Regions from separate parts of the Telluria sp. ZT3P39 genome, predicted to be linked through region 4. Evidence: predicted binding sites of a transcription regulator. Region 4 holds the regulator's gene; each other region holds the start of a gene.
The links. The regulator sigma-54, encoded in region 4, starts transcription at its own class of promoters, with help from an activator protein. The targets are predictions, from matches to a motif close to TGGCANGNAANCTGCTTT.
Positions count from the first base shown of each region.

Region 1 (4,184 bases), on a different contig from region 4:
CTACCGCGAAGCGGACGGCTACGACTTCTTCCTCAAGCACCTCACGCTGCCGAACATCCTCGCCACCATGAGCGCGGAGCAGCGCGAGCTGTTGGTGCCGACCATCGAGCACGACACCTACGACGAATTCTGGCGCTCGCGCGACATCACGCCGCACATGAAGAACGTCAAGGCGGCGGTGCTGACGGTGGGCGGCTGGTTCGATGCCGAAGACCCGGCCGGCCCGTTTGCGATCCATAAGGCAGTGGGGAAATATAATCCCGGCACGTCCAACGCGCTGGTGATGGGACCCTGGGTGCACGGCGGCTGGGCGCGCAGCGACGGCGCGCGTTTCGGCAACGTGTCGTTCGACGCCAGGACCAGCGACTACTTCCGGCGCGAGATCCAGTTCCCCTTCTTCGAGCAGCACCTGAAGGGCGTCAAGCCCGCGCGCATCCTGCCTGCGGTGACCGCGTTCGAGACCGGCACCAACGTCTGGCGCACGTATGCCGCCTGGCCGCCGGCGCCCGCCAAGGCGCGCACGCTCTACTTCGGCCCGAACGGCACGCTGGGCTGGCAGCAGCCGGCGGCTGCCGGCGCGGGCTACGACGAGTATGTGGCCGACCCGCGCAATCCCGTGCCCTACATCGGCTACGCGGCGCTAGGGGTGCCGCGCGAATACATGGTCTCGGACCAGCGCTTCGCCGCCACGCGGCCGGACGTGCTGGTCTACCAGAGCGAGGTACTGGACGAGGACGTGACGATCGCCGGGCCGGTGGCGCCGAAGATGTTCGTGTCGACCACCGGCACCGATGCGGACTGGGTGGTCAAGCTGATCGACGTGTATCCGGCAGCGTATCCGACACCTGGTGTGGAGCGCAAGGGCAACGACGTGGGACCGCCGGCGATCAACATGGGCGGCTTCCAGCAGCTGGTGCGCGGCAATCCGCTGCGCGGGAAATTCCGTAACAGTTTCGAAAAGCCGGAGCCGTTCACGCCGGGCAAGCAGGAGGCGCTGTCCTTCGAGCTGGGGCAGGTGAACCATACTTTCCGGCGCGGCCACCGCATCATGGTGCAGGTACAGAGCTCGTGGTTCCCGCTGGTGGATTTGAATCCGCAGACGTTTACGCATATTCCGTCGGCGAAGGCTGAGGATTTCAGGAAGGCGACGCAGCGGGTGTACCGTGCGCCTGGGGCGGCGTCGGGCATGCAGGTGTTCGTCATGCCGTAGGGTGGGCGGCTTCGCCGCCCGCGCGTTCAAATCACGTTAATGTTTCGGCACCGTGGTTCATCCCCGTTCGTTGAACGCGCGGCCGGCGGAGCCGGCCACCCTACCAAGCGCAGCGCGCACCGCGCGCCTGACCGTGGTCGCAGGAATCAGGTCCACGGCCAGCTTGCGCAGGCGCTCCGCCTCGGCATGCCGCCCGCGCTGCCCGAGCACCGCCAGCACCTGCCGCACGTCGTTCGCATAGATGTCGATCTGCGACGGAATATACATGGTGCGTCCATGCTGCCGGCGCCAGCGCGAGAACGCCTTCATCAGGAAGCGGCTGCGCTCGCGGATGGTCTCTTCGGGCGCGGGCAGCAGGCGTTCGGCCAGCGCGTAGTCGCCGGCGGCGATGATGGCCGGCAGGGCGATGTCGGCGCAGGCGAGCAGCAGGGCGGGATCGGCGCGCTCGAGTTGCACGCACAGGGCATGCGTCTCATCGCTCTTTCCCAGCTCGTCATTGATGGCCACCACGTCGTGGAACAGCCCGCGCTTGCCCTGGCCTGCCAGCAGGAGGGCCATGTCGCGTTGGCGCACGGCTTCCAGGGCTTCCAGTGCGGGCGGATATTCCTGCCCCAGGTCGGCCCACGCATACAGCGCATACGACAGGCGCACGCCGTACAGCGCCGGATCCTGTTCCAGTGCATGGTCGTGGAACCACTGGAACTCGCGCAGCGCTTCCTCATGCTGGCCGTCGCCCGCCAGTTCGCTGGCGGCGTCCAGGCGTGCCTGTGCATCCATCGTCACGCCCCGATCCACGGCAGCCCGGCCTTGCACCAGCCGCTGATCGTCTTGCGGTGGCCGTCGGCATCGCGGTCGCCCTCGAAGCCTTCCAGGATGTCGTAGGATTCGGCGAAGCCATGCTCGGTGGCGACCCGCGCGCCGTGGCGCGAGCGCACGCCCGAGCGGCACAGGAACAGCAGCACCTCGTCCTTGCGCGCGACCTGCTCGAGCTGCGCAGCGAAGGCGGGATTGGGCTGGCCGCCGGGATAGGTGGCCCATTGCACCGCCACGTGCTGGGACTCGGGTACGGCGGCGCGGCCGACCCAGTCGCGCTCGGCGTTGGTGCGCACGTCGACCAGCTTGGCGCGCGGGTCGAGCTGGAGCAGGGCGAACGCTTCTTCGGGCGTGACCGCGCCGGCATAGGGCTGGCCGGCGGCGCGTTCGCGGGCGGCGGCAAGAATGGCCTCAGGTGTGTTCATGATGGTTGTTCCGTCCTGGACAAGAAAAAGCGTTGCACCAACTTGGTTCGGTGTATCCTGCGCTGCGATGGTGCACGGTCGCCGCATTTGCACCAAATCGGTGCATGCATGCACCGGGGCACAGGCACCGGCTGATGACGATTGTATGGCCAAATATGCAGGCTTCCAACGAAGCTTATGGCATTTGCTCATAACGACAGCTTGGCATAGTTCATGCTTTGAAGTACACCATGTGGTCGCGCTACCGAGGATGTCGAGCGCGGTCCCCCCTTTTCAATCAGGAGATACGAATGGCAAAGACGGCTGCAGACGTAGTGCAAATGATCAAAGACAACGAAGTCAAGTTCGTTGATTTCCGCTTCGCCGATACCCGCGGCAAAGAGCATCACGTGACCGTTCCTGTCTCGCACTTCGACGAAGACAAATTCGAGTCGGGCCACGCCTTCGACGGTTCGTCGATCGCCGGCTGGAAGGGCATCGAAGCCTCGGACATGCTCCTGATCCCGGACCCGCTCACCGCCAACATCGATCCGTTCATGGAAGAGACCACCCTGTTCATGCAGTGCGACGTGATCGAACCGTCGGACGGCAAGGGCTATGACCGCGACCCGCGCTCGATCGCCAAGCGCGCCGAAGCCTACCTGAAGTCCTCGGGCATCGGCGACACCGCCTATTTCGGCCCGGAACCGGAATTCTTCATCTTCGACTCGATCCGCTGGAAGATCGACATGTCCGGCTGCTTCGTCAAGATCGATTCCGACGAAGCCTCGTGGTCGACCGACAAGGAAATTGAAGGCGGCAACAGCGGCCACCGCCCGACCGTCAAGGGCGGCTATTTCCCGGTCCCGCCGGTCGACAGCTTCCAGGACATGCGTTCGGAAATGTCGCTGATCCTCGAATCGATGGGCATCCCGGTCGAAGTGCACCACCACGAAGTGGCCGGCCCCGGCCAGAATGAAATCGGCACCAGGTTCTCGACCCTGGTCGAGCGCGCCGACTGGACCCAGAACATGAAATACGTGATCTGGAACGTGGCCCACAGCTACGGCAAGACCGCTACCTTCATGCCCAAGCCGATCAATGGCGACAACGGCTCGGGCATGCACGTGCACCAGTCGGTCTGGAAAGACGGCAAGAACCTGTTCGCCGGCGACGGCTATGCCGGCCTGTCGGAAACCGCATTGTTCTACATCGGCGGCATCATCAAGCACGCACGCGCCCTGAACGCGATCACCAACCCGGGCACCAACTCGTACAAGCGCCTGGTGCCTGGCTACGAAGCCCCGGTCAAGCTGGCCTATTCGGCCCGCAACCGTTCGGCCTCGATCCGCATCCCGCACGTGGCGAACCCGAAGGGCCGCCGCATCGAGACCCGCTTCCCGGACCCACTGGCCAACGTCTACCTGTGCTTCGCCGCGCTGCTGATGGCGGGCCTGGACGGCATCCAGAACAAGATCCACCCGGGCGAAGCGGCAACCAAGGACCTGTACCACCTGCCGCCGGAAGAAGACAAGCTGATCCCGACCGTCTGCGCTTCGCTGGAAGAAGCGCTCGAAGCCCTGGACAAGGACCGCGAGTTCCTGACCCGCGGCGGCGTGTTCTCGGACGCCATGATCGATGCCTACATCGAACTGAAGATGCAGGAAGTCCAGCGCTTGCGCATGACCCCGCACCCGGCCGAATTCGACATGTACTACTCGGCGTAATCGTTCAGGCAAGCCGGCTGTCGCGCCCAG
Region 1 covers NZ_JCASIH010000003.1:174,399-178,582, forward strand. The annotation lists gene AC56LR_RS04900 (CocE/NonD family hydrolase) at 1-1,210, shown strand, start outside; gene AC56LR_RS04905 (hypothetical protein) at 1,268-1,993, opposite strand; gene AC56LR_RS04910 (rhodanese-like domain-containing protein) at 1,990-2,448, opposite strand; gene glnA (type I glutamate--ammonia ligase) at 2,739-4,154, shown strand.
Region 1: a site for sigma-54 is predicted at 2,651-2,668, ahead of glnA (type I glutamate--ammonia ligase). Genes of this name have one in related genera too.

Region 2 (4,184 bases), on a different contig from region 4:
GGCGCAAGCGCGTCAAGAACGACTGGCTGCGCCTGAAGCTGGCCGGCAAGGACGACAAGGGCATTCGCGAGACGCTCGACAAGCGCTACGAGAACTACGTCGGCCGCATCCGCAAGCTCAACAACGAAGACGTGTTCCAGATGTTCATGAACGCGTACGCCACCGCCATCGAGCCGCACACCAACTACCTGGGCCCGCGCTCGGCCGACAACTTCGACATCGCCATGCGCCTGTCGCTGGAAGGCATCGGCGCGGTGCTGCAGACGCGCGACGAATACACCATCATCCGCGAGATCGTGCCGGGCAGCCCGGCCGCGCTGTCGGGCAAGCTGAAGGTGGGCGACCGCATTACCGGCGTGGCCCAGGGCAATGGCGCCCTGACCGACGTGCTCGGCTGGCGCATCGACGATGTGGTGCAGCTGGTGCGCGGCGAGAAGGGCACCACCGTGCGCCTCGACGTGCTGCCTGGCGACGCCGGCCCCGACGCCAAGCCGGTGAGCGTGTCGATGGTGCGCAAGAAGATCAGCATGGAAGAGCAGGCCGCCAAGAAGTCGATCATCGAAGTCAAGGACGGCGGCGTCAAGCGCCGGGTCGGCGTGATTTCGCTGCCGACCTTCTACCTCGATTTCGAGGCGCGCCGCCGCGGCGACAAGGACTTCCGCAGCGCCACCCGCGACGTGGCCCGCATCCTTGGCGAACTCAAGAAGGACAAGGTCGACAACGTCCTGATCGACCTGCGCAACAACGGCGGCGGCTCGCTGACCGAAGCCATCGAACTGACCGGCCTGTTCATCGACAAGGGTCCGGTGGTACAGCAGCGCGACGCCCAGGGCCGCATCGAAGTCGAATCGGACACCAATGCAGGCCTGGCCTGGGACGGCCCGGTGGGCGTCCTGATCAACCGCGGTTCGGCCTCGGCATCCGAAATCTTCGCCGCCGCCATCCAGGATTACGGCCGCGGCCTCGTCATCGGCGAGCCGAGCTTCGGCAAGGGCACGGTCCAGACCCTGATCGACCTCGACCGCTTCTCGCCGGGCGAAAAAGTGCGCTACGGCGAGCTGAAGATGACGATCGCCCAGTTCTTCCGCATCAATGGCGGCACCACCCAGCTGCGCGGCGTCACGCCGGACATCAAGCTGCCGGTGCTGTCCGATACCGACAGCTTCGGCGAGTCGTCCTATGACAATGCGCTGCCATGGGTGGCGATCAAGCCGGCCAGCTTCGCCGCGGCAGGCGACCTGAAGGAGCTGATCGCGCCACTGCAGAAGCGCCACGAAGCGCGCATCGCCAAGGACAAGGAATTCCAGTTCCTCCAGGAAGACATCGCCGAAGTGATGAAGGTGCGCAAGGAAAACGCCATCTCGCTGAACGAAGCCGTGCGCCGCAAGGAACGCGACGCCCAGGATGCCCGCTCCAAGCTGCGCGAAGCACGCCTGGCAGGCGCCACCGGCACCGCAAGCGACGAACCGGCGACCAGCCCTGGGGGCAAGGAAGCGCGCGCCAAGGTGCCGGCGCCGACCAGGCCGGGCAAGACCACCGTCGCGGTGCGCGGCGCGCCACGCCAGGACGACGGCCTGCAGTTCGACGAACGCGACCTGAAGGCCGAGCTGGCAGCCGAGAAGGCGGCCAAGGACGCCAAGGATATCCTGCTGCAGGAAGCCGCCAACATCCTGGCGGACGAAGTCGGGATGCTGCGCCTTGACTCCCGCATGGCCTCGCGCGCCATGCCCTACATGGTCTCGCCCCGCGGTAACTAAGAACGGCGTCGGCTTCGCCGGCGCGCTCGACAGAATGGCCGGTCCTGCATGCGCAGGCCGGCCATTGTCGTTTCGCCCCATGCCGATTCGATGTGTAAGGCATCCCGCGCAGGCCCCGGTGCAAAAAAAATGTTGTTAATTTCGCGGCGCCGGCGGGATTCTTGTAGGACGGTCAGCGACACACTTATTGCACTACGATAACTCAACAGTTCCCTTTTCCTACTTGCTGGTGGACGACGCCGTGCATTTCGAAGGAATTTCCCACTCAAACTGCATATTCCGCAAGAAAAAAGGGCAGGCTACGTTAACTAGCCCATATACGCGTAAGAGGATTCCTACCAAAACGCGGGGCTTATTCCCGCCTCGTACCTCGCGCACGGTTGAGGTATCAATCCTGTTGTAATTTTTCTATGTATGTTAGGATAATCCTACGTTGTAAGAACAATAATTGATTTTCAACTTAGGAGTTAATCCCATGACAATTCGTCACCTCGTTATTGCTGCGCTGATGGTTGGCGCAGGTGCTGCCCACGCTGATACGATTTCGTCGAGCACTTCCGCGCCACCGACTTTCCTGTCCGGCTGGACCGCCGGCAACGGGGTTGATGTCCTCGGTTCCGGTGTCCTCGAAGGCGGCCTGAAGCTCATCGGCGGTGTTGCGCACTCGGCCGGCTCGTCGTCGGCAGCCACCCTGGCGGACATCCTGGACGGCAAGGCATCCGCCTCGATCGCTCAGGACAACGGCCAGACCACCATGTTCTTCAAGCGCGGCATCGCAGGCGACTACCTGCTGGGCTCGAACATGGCCATCATGGCAGCGGCCATGGGCACCGGCGTCTCGCTGGTCGGCTCGGCTGACGGCGCAGTGGTCCAGGAAGCCCTCGTCTCGCGCGCCGCCACTGCAGGCGGCGGCGCAGCCAGCGGCTCGAACGGCTCGGCAGGCTCGAACGGCGCGACCGTGATCCCTGGCGCAGGCGCTTCGGGCAACGGCGCGGTCAGCGTCACCGTTCCAGGCAACGGCATCGGCATCGGTACCGGCGCTGGCGCCGGCGTGAGCGTGACGCCAGGTGCAGGCGCCGACGCAGTCGACGTGCCTGAACCGGCAAGCCTGGCGCTGATGCTGGCAGGTATGCTGGGCGTAGGCGCAGCGCGCCGCCGCAACCGTTAATTGATCTGCCGCAGGGCGGCGCTGCCCGCCCTGCATGAGCGCCGGTGTTTCCACTTGGCGCTCTGTCCGATTGCGGTACAATCCTTGTGAACGGTCGTGCTATTCCAGGCGGCCCAATAACAAGGAGACGACATGGACCTGCATTACTCGGACGAGGACCTGGCCTTTCGCGACCAGGTTCGCGCCTTCCTCGATTCCCATCTTCCCAAAGACCTGCAAGCCAAGGTGCTCAAGCACCTGCGCCTGAACAAGGACGACTTCGTGCGCTGGCACAAGATCCTTGCCCGGCAGGGCTGGGTCGCGCCCGGGTGGCCGGCCGAGTTCGGCGGCCCTGGCTGGACGCCGATCCAGCGCCATATCTTCGAGGAAGAATGCGCGCGTGCCGGTACGCCGCGCATCATGCCCTTCGGGATCGACATGGTGGCCCCGGTGATCATGGCCTTCGGCTCGCAGGAACAGAAAGACTATTTCCTGCCGCGCATCCTGTCCTGCGAAGACTGGTGGTGCCAGGGCTATTCCGAGCCGGGCGCCGGCTCGGACCTCGCTTCGCTCAAGACCACCGCGGTCCGCCATGCCGACGCCGAGGGCGACTATTACCTGGTCAATGGCCAGAAGACCTGGACCACGCTGGCCCAGCACGCCGACATGATCTTCTGCCTGGTGCGCACCGACAGTTCCGTGCGCAAGCAGGAAGGCATCTCCTTCCTGCTGATCGACATGCATGCGCCCGGCGTCACCGTGCGCCCGATCATCATGCTCGACGAAGACCACGAAGTGAACGAAGTCTTCTTCGACAACGTGCGCGTGCCCGCCGCCAACCTGGTGGGCCAGGAAAACCGCGGCTGGACCTATGCCAAATACCTGCTCGGCCACGAGCGCACCGGCATCGCCGCGGTCGGGCGCAGCAAGCGCGAGCTGGCCTTCCTCAAGCGCCTGGCGCGGCGCGAACAGAAGAACGGCCGTCCGCTATTGGCGGATCCGCTGTTCGCGGCCAAGGTGGGCGCGCTCGAGATCGAACTGATGGCCCTGGAAATGACCGTGCTGCGCGTGCTCGCCCAGGCCAACCAGGCGCCGGGGCCGGAAGCTTCGGTGCTCAAGGTACGCGGCACCGACATCCAGCAGACGCTGACCGAACTGATGCTGGAAGCCGCCGGCCCGATGGCCCTGCCGTTCGACGCGGCCTACCTGGAAGGCGAGCGTGAACACAGCATCGCCGGCGACGACGATGCCGCGCCGCTCGCGCCGTATTACTTCAACTA
Region 2 covers NZ_JCASIH010000004.1:225,492-229,675, reverse strand. The annotation lists gene AC56LR_RS06670 (carboxy terminal-processing peptidase) at 1-1,757, shown strand, start outside; gene AC56LR_RS06665 (PEP-CTERM sorting domain-containing protein) at 2,233-2,925, shown strand; gene AC56LR_RS06660 (acyl-CoA dehydrogenase family protein) at 3,058-4,184, shown strand, end outside.
Region 2: a site for sigma-54 is predicted at 2,017-2,034, ahead of AC56LR_RS06665 (PEP-CTERM sorting domain-containing protein). Genes of this name have one in related genera too.

Region 3 (4,184 bases), on a different contig from region 4:
CAAGCAGTTCGGCGAGCTGGCCGCGCAGCGCCGCACGGCGATGCAGGAATTGTCGGCCCAGCCGGAGGTGGCCAGCTACGTCAAGCTGGCCGGGCGCGTGCGCAAGGGCGAGCTGGTGCTCACGCCGGAGCAGCAGCCGATGTTCAAGAAGCTGGCCGCCGGCGTCGCCCCCGCGCTCAAGCAGATGTCGGCCTTTGCGCAGGAGCTCAAGGACATCGAGGCCGAGCAGGAAGCGGGCGTGGCTTGCCAAGCCAGGCTGGAAGCGCAGCGCGCCCAGCACAGCGCGGTGGCCGGCGCCGACATCCAGGCGGTGGCCGGCGAGATCACGGTGCGGGCGCTGGACGTCGAGCCGGAAGCGGAAAGCATGCATGCCCTGCCGGCACGCGAATTCAAGGCGCGCCTGCGCGACGCCAGCGGCGCCGAGCTGCTGTTCTCCGGCAGCACCGGCGCCTTCAGCTGGAGCACCAGCGGCCCGGCCGACGCCTGAACCACCAACCCATCAAAGGAATACCATGACGCTGCACCTGAATGCCGACCCGCAGGCCGACCGTGACCGCTTCATTGCCGCCGTCCGCGACAGCGGCGTGGCCTGGGGCCTGCAATCGGAAGAGGGCTGGGCATGCTGCCAGTCGAACGAGGGCGAAACCCAGGTGCTGGTCTTCTGGTCAAGCGAAGCCGATGCGCGCCGCCACGCCCAGGGCGAGTGGGCGGCCTACCGGCCCGCCGCCATCGCGTTCGAGGACTTCGTCGACACCTGGCTGCGCGGCATGCACGACGACGGCATGCGCGCCGGTGTGAACTTCAACGCCGACATGGCGGGCGTCGAGATGGAGCCGGCCGACCTGGCGCGCGCGCTGCTGGTGCATCCCGACAGCGCCACGGCGCCTGCCGCCGGCTAGGCGCATCCTCGGCGCCGGCGCCTGTCAGGCACGCGCGACGTGGATTTTTTCCTTGATGTGCTTGAGGTTGGCGACGATGGTGAAGGTCATGATCACCAGCAGCGACCACGAGCTCCATTTGCTCACGTGAACGCTGGACCAGGCGCCCAGCTGGTTCGGGTAGCGCCACACGCCCCAGAAGGTTCCGATGTTCTCGGCCAGCCAGATGAAGAACCCGATCAGCACGAAGGCCAGCAGCAGCGGCATCTTGCGGTCGCGGTCGAGCGGGCGGAACACCACCATGGTGCGCGAGTAAAGACCGAGCGCGCAGGCGGCCAGGTACCAGCGGTAGTCGCCGATGTAATGGTGGGTGAAGAAGTTCAGGTAGATCAGGATCGCAATGGTCCAGGCCATCCAGTGCGGCGGATGGTGGCGGATGCGCAGGTCGAACAGGCGCCAGGCCTGCACGATATAGCTGCCGATGGCCGCATACATGAAGCCCGAGAACAGCGGCACGCCGAGCAGCTTGGTGTAGCCGGCATCCGGATAGCTCCAGGACTGGATGCTGCCGGAGACCTTGAAGGCCTCGAGCACGAAGCCGACCGCATGGAACAGGCAGATGGCCTTGAGCTCGTCCATCGTCTCGAGTCCGGAACGGACCATCCACAGCTGGATCGCCAGCGCCACCAGCAGCAGCACGTCGTAGCGCAGAATGCCGAACAGGCCTGCGCGCGGGGTCAGCATCATGGCGGCGAAGAACAGACCGACGAACAGGCAGGCGCGCGCATTCTTGAAGCCGAAATACAGGAATTCGGCGCCGCCGCGGCGCCAGCCGCCGAGCTGGCGCGCCCTGGTGTCGAGCAGCACGTTGTCGAGCGCGAGCGTCATGGGAGAAGAGCCGGGCATTCTTTTCATTGTTGTGCGGACCTGGAAGGGAGAGCCGATGAGTGATTCGATGTTGTCACAGAAGGATCGCGGAATCAATCTCAGGGCGCGCTATCGGGCAGCGCGGCGTACCAGCCGGCATACGGGGTATTGGCGACGAAGCGGCGGTTGAAGTCCGGGGCGCCGTCATGCCACCACACCGGCCCGCGCTCTCCCAGCGCGCGCTTGGCCGCATCCACGGCGGCCCGCGCGCCGTGCTCCAAGTCTGGGTCGCCCGCTTTCCTGGCGGCGCCGACCTGCCTGCGCGCATCCATGAGGCGGTTCACCCAACGCTGTCGTTCGTCCGGCGCGAGTTCCGGGTTACTGGTGCGCCAGAGGCGTCCTTTCACGACGAAATAGCGGCCGTCCGGTGTAGTGGGATAGGTACGAGGGCTGGACATGGCCCGACTATACCCAAGCCAGCGGCTCTCCCACGCACGGCTCACCCACCCGGAATAGTCTGCCGATTAAAGTTGCAATGCCGCATATTAAATCTGTCGAGAAACTTTACATTCACTTGGGAAATATTTTGGCCTGATCGGTTATGTTGTTGAATGTAAAGGAAATTTTCCTGCTGGCACGATGATTGCTAATAGGGTAGGGCGACAACAACCATAACCAACAATCGGAAGAACACCATGAACGTCCTGAAAGCATTCGCAATCTCCGTCATCCTGGCAGGCGCCGCAGCATCGGCATCGGCATCGGTCGTGCAAACCACGGCTCCGGCCGGTTCGTTCCAGCGGGGCGGCAACCAGGAACTGGGCCGCGTCACCTTCGCCGCCGGCACCAACTACGTATCGAACCTGACCAGCTCGGTCACCCTGGTCGACCAGGGCTGGGGCGGCCAGGATCCGAGCAACGGCGTCTACGTCGGCCTGTACAACGGCGAAAACCACCTGTACAACCTGCACCTGGCCGGCGCCACGCATAGCTGGTCGACCCAGACCCGCGACTTCGGCGCTGCCGAGTTGACCGAACTCAATGCGCTGCTGATGGCCATCGACCAGTCGGGCAACTTGGCAGTCTCGATGCGCATGTTCACCAATTCGTGGGGCTATCCAGGCTGGTCGCTGACCACCCAGAACGCCACCATGAGCATCACCTCGTCGCAAGTTCCTGAGCCGGCATCGATCGCCCTGTTCGGCCTGGCGATGGCCGGCATGGCGGCAGTGCGCCGCCGCAAGGCAAGCAAGTAATCGGGAAGCACCCGCACTGCCCCCGGCAGTGTCGAAGCGTCCAGGGCCCGGTCGGTAACACGACCGGGCCTTGTTGTTTCTGGAGGCTGCACTAGTTGACTACAGTCAACATTCCCAAGAGGCCACGCCCTTAGCATTGGTGATGCCGATGAAAGGGAGCACCATGTCGAACCAACCGCTAGCCGTACCCCAGCAGTTCCTTGGTTTCACCCTCGGCGGGCTCGAATATGGGCTCGACTATGCCGCCGTCCAGGAGCTCAAGCTGTTCAAGTCGCTCGAACGCTTTTCGAGCGATGGGGAAATCGTCGGCGGGGTGGCGCTTTCGCGCGGGGTGATCATGCCGGTGGTCGACCTGCGCGCGGCCTTCTCGGCGGAGCTGTCAAGGCCCGATCCGAGCACCGACGTGATCGTCGTGCGGGTCCCGGCCGGCGTGGTGGGGGTGGTAGTGGAAAGGGTGACGGGCGTAGTGCGGCTGCATCCGGAACAGGTGGCGCCGCTGCCGGGCGCCCAGGCCGATGCCGACTACCTGATCGGCCTCGGGACCATCAAGGGACGGCGCCTGATCCTGATCGACATCGACCGCCTGATGTCGCTGGCCCCGGCCGAGCCGCGCCAGGTAGCCTAGCGGCCAGCCTGGCCTTGGTCAAGCGGCCAGGCCTTCGAGCTGTTCCTGCAGCGTCATCCATTCGGTTTCCAGCTGCTCCAGGTCGCGCACCGCGAATGCCTGGTCGGCCACCAGGGTCTTCAGGCGCTCCTTCTGGCCGGCTTCGTAGACGGCCGGGTCGAGCAGCGCGGCGTCGATGCCGGCCTTCTTCTCGTTGAGCTTGGCCATCTGTTCTTCCAGGCGCTTGACCCGGTTCTCGATCGGTTTGCGCAGCGCGGCAATGCGCTGGCGCTCGCCGGCTTCCACGCGCTTCTGGTCCTTGCGCTCGGCCGGCGCCGCCGCGGCCAGCGCGGCCCTGGCCTCGGTCGCCGCCGCCGTGATCGTCGCCGGGGCGATGGTGGGCAGGGTGACCGTGCCCTTGCCGAGCTTGGTCTTGAACAGCCATTCCTTGTAGTCGTCCAGGTCGCCGTCGAAGGGCTGCAGCTTGCCGTCGGCGACGATGATGAATTCGTCGGTGGTGGCGCGCAGCAGGTGGCGATCGTGCGATACCAGGACCACGGTGCCTTCGAACTGGGCCAG
Region 3 covers NZ_JCASIH010000027.1:43,470-47,653, reverse strand. The annotation lists gene AC56LR_RS19000 (flagellar assembly protein A) at 1-487, shown strand, start outside; gene AC56LR_RS18995 (DUF2750 domain-containing protein) at 513-899, shown strand; gene AC56LR_RS18990 (DUF817 domain-containing protein) at 924-1,766, opposite strand; gene AC56LR_RS18985 (hypothetical protein) at 1,865-2,203, opposite strand; gene AC56LR_RS18980 (PEP-CTERM sorting domain-containing protein) at 2,441-3,001, shown strand; gene AC56LR_RS18975 (chemotaxis protein CheW) at 3,165-3,626, shown strand; gene AC56LR_RS18970 (ATP-binding cassette domain-containing protein) at 3,645-4,184, opposite strand, start outside.
Region 3: a site for sigma-54 is predicted at 2,378-2,395, ahead of AC56LR_RS18980 (PEP-CTERM sorting domain-containing protein). Genes of this name have one in related genera too.

Region 4 (4,184 bases):
GTACTGGCGCTGACAAGTTCATATTCGATCCCCAGAACGGCAATGACCGCCTCCTGGATTTCAAAGCCGCCGAGGGAGACAAGCTGTTTTTTGCAGACTTCTTCTCAACGCCGATGAGCGTCGATGCTTTCATCGCGAAGTATGTCACTGACACCGGCAACGATCTACTCATCAGCCTGCCTGGTACGTCGATCGTCCTGGTCGGCGTGCCGAGCGTCTCGGCACTGACGGGTGCCATTGCGTTTGGCATGCCCCTATAGGGCGCACTAGGGCCTGCGCTTTGGCAGTGCAGGCCCTTGCTCGAACCAGGCCACATCGAATAGACGCGCCGGCATCGAAGTACGAGCCGGATCAACCGTGTTTCTTGCTACAGGTGCCGCAGCGGATGCGCGTAATCAGGCCAGACCGGCTCGAAGAATTTCGCCACCATCTCCGGCGTGACTTCTTCCAGCGTCGCCGGAGTCCACTTGGGCGCATTGTCCTTGTCGATCACCAGCGCCCGCACGCCTTCGAGCACCTCGCCGTGTTCGAAATTGTGGCGCACCAGCGAGCGCTCCATGCGCAGGCAATCGGCCACGTCGAGCGCGGCGCCGCGCTGCAGGAGTTCGCGGGTGACGCACATCATCAGGGGCGAGCGCTGGCGCATGGCTTTCAAGGCTTTTTGCGCGAACGGGTTCTCGTCGCGCGCGAGCGATGCCATGATGGCGGCCACCGAGGAAGCGCCGAAATGCGCATCGATGACCGCGCGCTGCGCCTGCAGTTCGCTCGCGCCGGCAGCACCCGCACACTGCGCGGCAAACGCGCGGATCGCTGCCGGCAGATCCGCGCCCGCAGTAGTATCCACCAGCGCCATCAACTCGCCCATCTTCTCGCCCGGCACGAACAGGTCGGCCAGGCCCACGTAGATCGCGTCGGCCGCGCCGATCGTCAAACCGGTGAGGCCCAGGTACTGGCCCAGCTGGCCCGGCGCGTGCGACAGGAAATGGCTGCCGCCGACATCGGGGAACAGGCCGATATTCACCTCGGGCATGGCGACCTTGCTGCGTTCGGTGACGATGCGCAGGCCGCAATCGGGGCCGCCCTGGGCGATGCCCATGCCGCCGCCCATCACCACGCCATCCATCAGCGCGATATACGGCTTCGGGTAGAAATGGATCAGGTGGTTCAGTGCGTATTCTTCGGTGAAGAAGTCTTCCAGCAGCGCGCTGCCGCCAGTCGGCCCCACATGCCCCATCTCGTGGAAGAAGCGGATGTCGCCGCCCGCGCACAAGGCTTTCTCGCTCGAGCTGGTGATGACGACCGCGTCGATGCCGGTGTCATGCTGCCAGTCGCGCAGGATCGCGGTGAGCGCGCGCACCATGTCGAGCGACAGGGAGTTCAGGGCCTTCGGCCGGTCGAGCGTAATGACGCCGGTGCGGTTGGCGACGCGGGTCAGGACGGTGTCGGTCATGGGATGTGCTGTGATCGAAAAAACATCCATTTTACCGAACAGTCGCGTGCACGCGAAGCCTGTTGGATGCAAAAAGGGCGTCCCCTCAGACGCCCTCGCTGTCATTGCTGCTGCGCGTATTTACGCTGCGGCTGCTTCGCCGAGATCCGGCAGGCGCTTGTGCGCCACGTGATTATGATTTTGCAGCATGGATTTATGCTTGATGACCTGGCGGTCCAGCCTGTCCATCAGCGTGTCGATCGCCGCGTACAGGTCTTGCGCGGCACTGGCCACATGCAAAATTTTTCCTGATACTTGCAGGTTGATCTCGGCTTTCTGCCGTTTTTCTTTTTCGGTGAGATTATCGATGGCGAGGAACACGTGGGTGTCGATCACGTGATCGAAATGGCGGGTAATGCGCTCGAGCTTATTCTGAACGTATTCACGAATTGCGGGAGTCACTTCAAGATGATGACCACTGATAGTGAGGTTCATACACACTCCTTTGAAATGTCGCGCTGCCCGCGCCACAAGGTAGGTGTGGGCAGTGCAGTTACAGAGACTTGCGGAGGCTGACGGGAGGAATCTTGAGCGCCTCACGGTATTTGGCTACCGTCCGGCGCGCAATGACCATACCTTGTTCCCCGAGCATTTCCGCGATCTTGCTGTCGGATAGAGGGTTCTTAGGGTCTTCTGCTCCTGTCAATTGCGCAATAAGCGCGCGGATCGCCGTGGAAGATGCTTCTCCCCCCGCTTCGGTGGCGACGTGGCTTCCGAAGAAGTATTTCAGTTCAAACATGCCGTGGGGGGTCAGCATGTATTTCTGCGTTGTAACGCGAGAAATCGTGCTCTCGTGTAGGCCTAGTGTATCAGCAATCTCGCGCAGCACAAGCGGACGCATGGCAACCGCGCCATGGCTGAAAAAGTTGCGCTGGCGCTCTACAATCGCCTCCGCCACACGCAAAATTGTATCGAAACGCTGGCGCATATTCTTGATCAGCCACTTGGCTTCCTGCAGCTGCGCGCCCATCTGGCTTTCGCTTTTTCCCTGCTTGAGCAGGTTGGCGTAGAGTGAGTTGACGCGCAATTTCGGCATCACGTCCGGATTCAGCATCACCGACCAGCCGCTCTTGGCGCGGCGCACGATCACGTCCGGCACCACGTAGTCGGAGGTGGCAGACGCAAAGGCCGCGCCCGGATGCGGATTGCACTGGCGGACCACGGCCTGCACTTCGCGCAGGTCTTCGTCGTCGCAGTCCAGCGCCTTCTTGAGCTTGGTGTATTCGCGCTGTGCGAACCAGCTCAGGTAGCCTTCGACGATCTTCAGCGCCAGGCGCCGCGTCACCATCGGCACGCCCGGCATGCGGCGGATCTGCAGGGCCAGGCATTCGGCCGCGCTGCGGGCGCCGCAGCCGAGCGGGTCCAGGCTCTGCACCAGCGCCAGCGCGCAGCGCAGCTCGTCCATCTCGATCTCGAGTTCGGCGGGCAGGCGCGCGTGGATGTCGTCCAGCGGCTCCTCTAAATAGCCGTTGTCGTCGAGCGCATCGATCACCAGTTCGGCCAGCGCGCGGTCGCGCACGCTGCAGCCGGTGGTGCGCACCTGTTCGGCCAGGTGCTCGCGCAGCGACACGCTGCAGGCTTCCAGCTGCGGACGGCCGTCTTCGTCGTCGCCGCTGCGCGCGCCCCCGCCCTCGCCGCCCCAGTCGCCGTCAGGCTCGCCGCGGTCGCGGTCACCGTCTTCGAAGCCGTCGGCCTCTGGCTTGGCGCCCTCGCCTTCGCCGCCTTCCTGTGCCGGCTGCGCGGCCGGGGCTTCGCCGCTGGCGGGGGCGCTGTTGATGGCGCCGTCGGCCAGCAGGCGCACCGAGTGGTCGAGCGGATCGTCGAGGCGTTCGAGCAGCGGGTTATCGGTCAGTATCTGCTCGAGCTCCTGGTGCAGTTCGAGCGTGGACAACTGCAGCAGGCGGATCGACTGCTGCAGCTGCGGCGTGAGCGCCAGGTGCTGCGAAGTGCGGAGTTGCAGGGACTGTTTCATGGTCACATGCGGAAGTGTTCGCCGAGGTAGACGCGGCGCACCGACTCGTCGGCGATGATGTCGTCCGGACGGCCCGAGGCCAGCACCGCCCCCTGGTTGATGATGTAGGCGCGGTCGCAGATGCCGAGCGTCTCGCGCACGTTGTGGTCCGTGATCAGCACGCCGATGTTGCGCTCTTTCAGGAAGCGCACGATGCGCTGGATCTCGATCACGGCGATCGGGTCCACGCCGGCAAACGGCTCATCTAACAGCACGAAGCGCGGGTTGGTCGCCAGCGCGCGCGCGATCTCCACACGGCGGCGCTCGCCGCCGGACAGCGACAGCGCCGGGCTCTCGCGCAGCTTCTCGATCTGCAGCTCGGCCAGCAGGGTGTCCAGGCGCTCGTTGATCTCGTCCTTCGACAAGGCCTTGCCCTCATCGGTGCGCTGCAGTTCCAGCACGGCGCGGATGTTCTCTTCCACCGTGAGCTTGCGGAACACCGAGGCTTCCTGCGGCAGGTAGGACAGGCCCAGCACCGCGCGCCGGTGGATCGGCAGGCTCGAGATGTCGGTGCCATTGATGTCGATCGAGCCGGCGTCCGACGGCACCAGGCCGACGATCATGTAGAACGAGGTGGTCTTGCCGGCGCCGTTCGGGCCCAGCAGGCCGACCACTTCGCCGCAATCGACCTGCAGCGAGACGTCGCGCACCACCAGCCGCTTGCCATAGCTCTTTTGCAATCCC
Region 4 covers NZ_JCASIH010000015.1:1,190-5,373, forward strand. The annotation lists partial or broken gene AC56LR_RS14705 (Ig-like domain-containing protein) at 1-260, shown strand, start outside; gene AC56LR_RS14710 (enoyl-CoA hydratase/isomerase family protein) at 368-1,450, opposite strand; gene hpf (ribosome hibernation-promoting factor, HPF/YfiA family) at 1,571-1,924, opposite strand; gene AC56LR_RS14720 (RNA polymerase factor sigma-54) at 1,983-3,461, opposite strand; gene lptB (LPS export ABC transporter ATP-binding protein) at 3,464-4,184, opposite strand, start outside.